3 regions of the Streptomyces sp. WAC07094 genome follow, and region 1 is predicted to be linked to each of the others. Evidence: riboswitches for the same ligand, from Rfam matches in the RefSeq annotation. Region 1 holds a riboswitch; each other region holds the start of a gene.

Evidence for each region. Region 1 has a riboswitch for cyclic di-AMP ahead of RCR19_RS19535 (M23 family metallopeptidase). Riboswitches for the same ligand answer to the same signal wherever they lie in the genome.
Region 2: another riboswitch for cyclic di-AMP. It lies ahead of RCR19_RS16055 (transglycosylase SLT domain-containing protein); the one in region 1 lies ahead of RCR19_RS19535 (M23 family metallopeptidase).
Region 3: another riboswitch for cyclic di-AMP. It lies ahead of RCR19_RS10000 (M23 family metallopeptidase); the one in region 1 lies ahead of RCR19_RS19535 (M23 family metallopeptidase).

Annotation. Positions count from the first base shown of each region.
Region 1 is NZ_JAVMJZ010000001.1:4,427,685-4,429,876, reverse strand. Features, by position in the region: gene RCR19_RS19535 (M23 family metallopeptidase) at 1-1,038, opposite strand; cyclic di-AMP (ydaO/yuaA leader) riboswitch at 1,050-1,206, opposite strand; gene RCR19_RS19530 (PP2C family protein-serine/threonine phosphatase) at 1,440-2,192, opposite strand, start outside.
Region 2 is NZ_JAVMJZ010000001.1:3,649,398-3,651,589, forward strand. Features, by position in the region: gene RCR19_RS16050 (CocE/NonD family hydrolase) at 1-884, shown strand, start outside; cyclic di-AMP (ydaO/yuaA leader) riboswitch at 1,222-1,422, shown strand; gene RCR19_RS16055 (transglycosylase SLT domain-containing protein) at 1,442-1,930, shown strand; gene RCR19_RS16060 (HAD family hydrolase) at 1,924-2,192, opposite strand, start outside.
Region 3 is NZ_JAVMJZ010000001.1:2,285,938-2,288,129, forward strand. Features, by position in the region: gene RCR19_RS09995 (GntR family transcriptional regulator) at 1-305, opposite strand, end outside; gene RCR19_RS10000 (M23 family metallopeptidase) at 528-1,280, opposite strand; cyclic di-AMP (ydaO/yuaA leader) riboswitch at 1,294-1,504, opposite strand; gene RCR19_RS10005 (pitrilysin family protein) at 1,773-2,192, opposite strand, start outside.

The sequences.
Region 1 (2,192 bases):
TCAGGGCGTGAGGCCCCTGCTCTGCAGCCACGCCATCGGGTCGATCGCGTCACCGCCGCCCGGGTGCACCTCCAGGTGCAGGTGCGGCCCGGTCACGTTGCCGGTGGCACCCACACGGCCGATGACGTCGCCGGTGGCAACCTTCTGCCCCACGGTCACGCTGATGGACGACTGGTGGCAGAACCAGAGTTCCGTGCCGTCGTCGAGGGTCAGGATCGTGCGGTAGCCGTACGAGCCGGCCCAGCCGGCCTCCGTGACGGTGGCGCTGTGTATCGCCTTGATGAGCGTGCCCGTGGGCGCGGCGAAGTCGAGCCCGGTGTGGTAGCCGGAGGACCACATGGCACCGGCGTCACCGAAGCGGGAGGTCAGGGTGTAGGAGGAGGTCGGCAGCGCGTACTGCTTGGCGAGTGCGGCGAGCCGCTCCGCCTCGGCCTTCTTCTTGGCCTCTTCCTCTGCCTTCTTCTTCGCGGCGGCGGCCTTGGCCTTGGCGTCGTCCTGCGCCTTGACGGCGGCCGCGGCGGCCTTCTTCGCGGCGGCGTCCTCCGCCGCCTGCGCGGCCGCGGCGGCGATCCGGTCCTGCTGGGACTCGGCCTGCTGCATGATCCGGGCGCGCAGCGCCTCCCCCGCGTCCGAGGAGCCGGCGGCGGCCTCCTCGGTGGTCAGGCCGGCGCCGCTGAGCGCGGTGGCGGAGCCCTTCGGGGCACTGCTGGTGTCCGCGCCGATGAACTCCTTGGCCGAGTGGGTGACCGAGGAGAGGTCGGGCATGGATATGGAGACCGGAGGCTTGCCGCTCTGCGCGGTGGCCATGCCGCCCGCACCTACGGCGGCCATCACGCCGACGCCCAACACCGTGGAGCTGCGCGCGAGTCCGCCCCCGCGCTGCTTGGCGACGCGGTGCCGGCCGCGGACAGGGCGGAGGGACTCCTCGGTGGGGTTCCACTCCTCCCAGGGGCCCTCGTCGTTGCCAGATGCGAAGCCGAACGTCTGAGTGTCGTTCGGAGCGAACGAGGTGCTCTGGGCAGGCCGGTTGGACGCCACGTGGGCGCACTCCTTTCCTTCCGTCTCGCCTACCGGGTTAGCTGACGGGTTCGGAGAGGAAGGTCTCCTACGCGCGTATACCGACCGTGCTTCCACGGCGGTCTCCGCCCGATTCACCCCAAGGTGGTGGTTCCCCGGCTCCCTTGCGGGATTCGGCACACGCGCACGGAGCCGCCTCTTGTGACGGCTGGGACGACCGCGCTGCGTTATCGAACGTTAATAGACCCGGGGCCTTGATTCCAAGCTGTTCGGACAGATCATTAACGCTTCTGGCCTGGACTTTCCCGCCATGATCGGCGGAAAAGGGGCGAGTTGACCGCGCCTCTTAAACCTCAGACGTATTGACGGTAAGTCAGTTGTTATGCGGAGGGGGGTCGGTCACTCACCCTTGGTGACCGCGGTCATGGACGCTCGGGTCTGCGCACCGCCAGCAGGGCCATGTCGTCCGTGGCGCGGCCGCCGGTGTGGCGGGCGACCGCTTCGGTGAGCGCGGCCAGCAGTGCGCCCGGGCCGGCGAAGACCCGGCCGGTGAGGCCCGCGGCGAGGTCGTAGAACTCCCCGTGCCGATCACGCGCCTCGGAGACGCCGTCCGTGTAGAGCAGCAGTGTGGCCCCTGGCGGGAAGTCCCACTCCTCCGCGCGGTCGGGCCGGGCCTCGAGGGCGCCGAGGCCGAGAGGCATCGCGGTCTCGCGGGCCTCGAGCACGCGCAGACTGCCGTCCGGGAGCAGCATCAGCGGGGCGGGGTGACCGCGGTTGAGGATGCGGACCAGGTCGCCGCCGTGCGGGATCTCCGCGAGGACCGCGGTGGTGAACCCCTCGACCATGTCGGGGCCGTCGCGCCGGGTGCCCTCGCGCGACAGGGCCCGCTCCAGCCGTTGGGCGACGGCCTCCGGCGTCGACTCCTGTTCCGCGGCCTCCCGGAAGGCGCCGATCACCACCGCGACCACGGCCACCGCGCCCATCCCCTTCCCCCGCACGTCGCCCACGACCAGCCGTACGCCGTGCGGGGTGTCCTGCACGGCGTACAGGTCACCGCCGATGAAGGCGCCGGCCTGGGCCGCCTCGTACCGGGCGGCGATGTCGAGCCCGCCGATCCGTGCGGCGGGCTCGGGCAGCACGGCGCGCTGGGCGGCCTCGGCGATCCCGCGTGCGGA
Region 2 (2,192 bases), 780 kb from region 1:
TCCCGCGGGGGGACGACGCGGACCTGCCGCCCGACCAGCGTGAGGAGGACGCGAGATCGGCGTGCTTCGAGTTCGCGGCGACCGAGGAGACCTGGGTGCTGGGGCGGCCCCGGGTACGGCTGCGGATCGCCTGTCCTGTGGAGCGCGGTCAGGTGGTCGTCCGGCTCTGCGACGTGGCGCCCGACGGGGCGTCGACGCTGGTCACCCGGGGCACCCTCAATCTGTCGGCGCGCCGGGGTCCCGGCCGGGCGGTCCCCTGGATCCCCGGCTCGGCCGAGGACGTGGAGTTCGAACTGAGCGGCATCGGCCACGCCTTCGGTGCCGGCCACCGCATCCGCCTCGCCGTCTCCTCCGCGTACTGGCCCTGGCTGTGGCCGCAGCCCGAGTCGGAGGCCGGCTTCGCGCTGCACCCGACGGGCAGCGCGCTCGAACTTCCCGTTCGTGTACCGGAGTCGGCAGCGGGCATCGCCTTCGAGGAGCCCGAGCAGTCCGCGCCGCTCGGTGTCAGCGCCGCAGCCGTGCTCGACGAACCGCGTCCGGAGCGCCTGTCGGTACGGGACATGGCCAAGGGCGAATGGCTCCTGGTGGTCGACCCGCGCCGCAACGGCACCCAGGTGTATCCGGACGGCCTGGAAGTGACCGAGGACGCGCTGGAGGCGTACACCGTCGAGGACGCGGATCCGTCGACCGCCCGCACCCGCTGCGACTGGTCGATCCGGCTGCACCGCCCGGAGCGGGGATGGGACGCGAGGGTGGAGGCCCACTCCGAGATCACCTGCACCGCCGCCGACTTCGTCACCTCGAACGAGATCGTCTGCAAGGACGGCTACGACGTGGTGTTCCACCGGACATGGCAGAGGCGGATCCCCCGCACGACGGGCTAGACGCCGGCCCACGCCTCCATCCCTTGTGTAATGAAATGCCCGAATTGCGCACTCGGGAGCTTCAATCGAGCGCCCGAGGGCGACCTCGCTTCAGATACGGACATATCACCCGAATCAAGTCATCACACCCTTGGCTGGTCGGGGTGAAATGGGTCGCTTGCCCCCTGTTGCGACCCTTCCGGTCACCCTCGTCAACAAGCCGTTCGCGGCAGGTGAGTTGCACCCGTTTCGGCAATGTGGATCAAACCCCCTATTCCCGATTACCGGGGTCAATTGGGTCAGGAAGTGATTTCCGGGCTTGTTCCTGGCATGTGCGTTCGCATACCTTCCATTCGACCCGAGCGGAACGCCGAATCCTGCCGCCGCTCGAGAAGCCTTCGACCCCATAACGGCAGGAGCGGGGGACCCAAGTAGGTCGCCGAACCGGACACAGCACCGGAACGGCTCGGGGTGAAGCCGTGCCTCGGCAGCGAGGACACGGCCGGGCACCTCCCCGCCCGAACCCGACAGCTCACCTCGCAGGCGACGGAGAGGAATACAACGTGTCCGCTTTCGCCCTGCCCGCACGCCGTCGGGACCGCAACTCCAAGGCCTCCCGCCTCACCCGCACTCTCGCAGTCGCGGGTACCGGAGCAGCCGTTCTCGCCCTCCCCATCCTGGGTGCGACCTGCGCCTCCGCCGCCCCGTCGGCGGCTCCGGCCAAGGTCACCAGCGCTGCGTCCCGCGCCGGTTCCCTGGACAGCTGGATCCGCCAGTCCCTGGCCATCATGGCCGAGCGCGGAATCCCCGGCAGCTACAACGGCATCTACCGCAACGTGATGCGCGAGTCGTCGGGCAACCCCCGCGCCATCAACCTCTGGGACTCCAACGCCCGCAAGGGCATCCCGTCCAAGGGGCTGCTCCAGGTCATCGACCCGACCTTCCGGGCGTACCACGTGCCGGGTACCGCTTTCGACCCCTACGACCCGGTCGCGAACATCACGGCCGCGTGCAACTACGCCGCCCACCGCTACGGCTCGATCGACAACGTCTACAGCGCCTACTGAGATCGGTCTTCGGGGAACAGTCGCTCGAGGACGACGGCGATGCCGTCGTCCTCGTTCGACGTCGTGATCTCGTCGGCGACCGCTTTCAGTTCGGGGTGGGCGTTGGCCATAGCGACGCCGTACGCCGCCCACTCGAACATCGGGATGTCGTTGGGCATGTCACCGAAGGCGACGGTTTCCGAGGGGCTCAGGTCCAGGAAACCTGCGGCCAGCGCGAGCCCCGTCGCCTTGGTCACGCCGCACGGCTGGAGCTCGACGGTGC
Region 3 (2,192 bases), 2.1 Mb from region 1:
TTGAGATGGGCCTCCGAGCGGCGCTGGGCGGCCTTCGCGGCGCCGAGCGGCTCGAGCAGCATCCGCATGTCCAGCAGATCCGCGCCCTCCTGCTCGGTGGGCTCCGCCACACACGCGCCCGCGTGCCTGCGGGTGACGACGAAGCCCTCGGCCTCCAGCGTCCGCAGCGCCTCCCGCACGGGGACGCGGGAGACTCCGTACCGGCGCGCGAGAAGCTCCTCGGTGAGCCGGCTGCCGCGCTCGTGGACACCGGAGACGATGTCGTCACGGATCGCCGTGCATACCGAGTGCGCCGGAATACGCATGTCCGACCTCCGCCTTAATCACCGCGAAACGTCGTCGACTGACGTGTGTTCACCCGACTCTATTGCAGCGCTTCGCAATTTCCGACGGCGGGCCGGAATCCATGGATATTTTTTGGACAGACAGTCGTTCGAAACGAGGACGGCCCCGGCTCGGGAGCCGGGGCCGTCCTCGTTTCATGTGCGCCTCCAGGAAGCGGATCGCCGGACCCCGAAGGCGGATCGTCAGACGTTCACACCGTGAGCGCGCAGATACGCGACGGGGTCCATGTCCGAGCCGTACTCCGGGGACGTACGGGCCTCGAAGTGGAGGTGCGGCCCGGTGACGTTGCCGGTGGCCCCGGAGAGGGCTATCTGCTGGCCGGGAGTGACCCGCTGGCCCGCGGAGACCCCGATGGACGACAGATGGCCGTACTGCGTGTAGGTGCCGTCGTTCATCCTGATGACGATCTGGTTGCCGTACGCACCGCCCCAGCCCGTCTCGACGACCGTGCCGGAGCCGACCGCGTGCACGGGCGTGCCGCCGGCGGCGTGGAAGTCGATGCCGGTGTGCGAACCGGAGGACCACAGGGAGCCGCCTGTCCTGTACCCGGTGGAGACGTAGGAGTGGAAGACCGGCGCCACGAAGGCGTTCAGGCGCCGGCGCTCGGCCTCACGGGCGGCGCGTACCTTGGCCGCGCGCTCCTGTGCCGCCTTCTCCGCGGCACGCTTGCGGGCGGCCTCCTCGGCCTTCTTCAGCTCGGCCGCCTGCTTCTGCGCGGCGGCCTGGGCGTCGATCTTCGCGGCGACCTCGTCGCCCATGCTGACGGCCCGGATCAGTCCGGTCTGCTCGACAGGGGTGCCGGCGGCGAACGCCGGAGCTGCCAGGGCACCGATGACGCCGGTGGTGGTGAGCGCGGCGACGCCCACGGCGTTCGTGGTCGTGCGCTTCACGCGGCTCGGACGGCGGTGCTTCCCGGTGGCGCAGGTGAACGCCATGTGTGTGGCTGGTCCTTTCCTTCCCTCTCGCCTACCGGGTTAGCTGACGGGTTCGGAGCAGGAAGGTCTCCTACGGGCTGCGCGCCCGATTCACCCCAGGGATCGGGCCCGCTCCGGCCACAAGGACGGCGGCAGCGGGCCCCTCCGGCCACGAAGGCGGCACAGGAGGGTGGGTCCCCGGCTCCCCTGGCTCGCGCCGTACGGGGACTCGGCGATGGCTGTCCGGTGCCGCGGATGCGGCGCAGTGCCTGACGGACAGCCCGGATGACGCTAAGAGGGCCCTGTTTCGATCGGCAAACCGATCAGAGGGTTTGTAGCGCATCCCACAGGGCAGAGCGGCCGTCTCTGTGGCAATACGGACAAAGCCCAAGAGGCGGGGCCCCGGTGACCGAAATCACCGGGGCCCGCACCGAAGCCGCGCCCGACGTGCGAGGCGACTTCAACGGCTTCCCGCGCGCACGGATTTTGCTCCTGCGGGCGCGGGGCGTCCGCCTACTCGGCCGCCACCACGCTCACTTCGCCGATTCCGAGCGCCTTGACGGGTTCCTCGATCTGCGCGGCGTCGCCCACCAGCACGGTCACCAGCCGGTTCACCGGGAACGCGTTCACGACGGCTGCCGTGGCCTCCACCGTGCCCGTCGCGGCAAGCGCCTGATACAGCGTCGCCTGGTAGTCGTCCGGAAGGTGCTGCTCCACCTGGTCGGCGAGCGAGCTCGCGACCGCGGCCGCGGTCTCGAACTTGAGCGGTGCCACTCCCACGAGGTTCTGCACCGCGACATCGCGCTCCGCGTCGGTCAGACCCTCGGCCGCGAGCGTGCGGAGCACCTTCCAGAGGTCGTCCAGCGCCGGTCCCGTGTTCGGAGTGTCGACGGAGCCGCTGATGGCGAGCATCGCCGCACCCGTGCCGTCCGG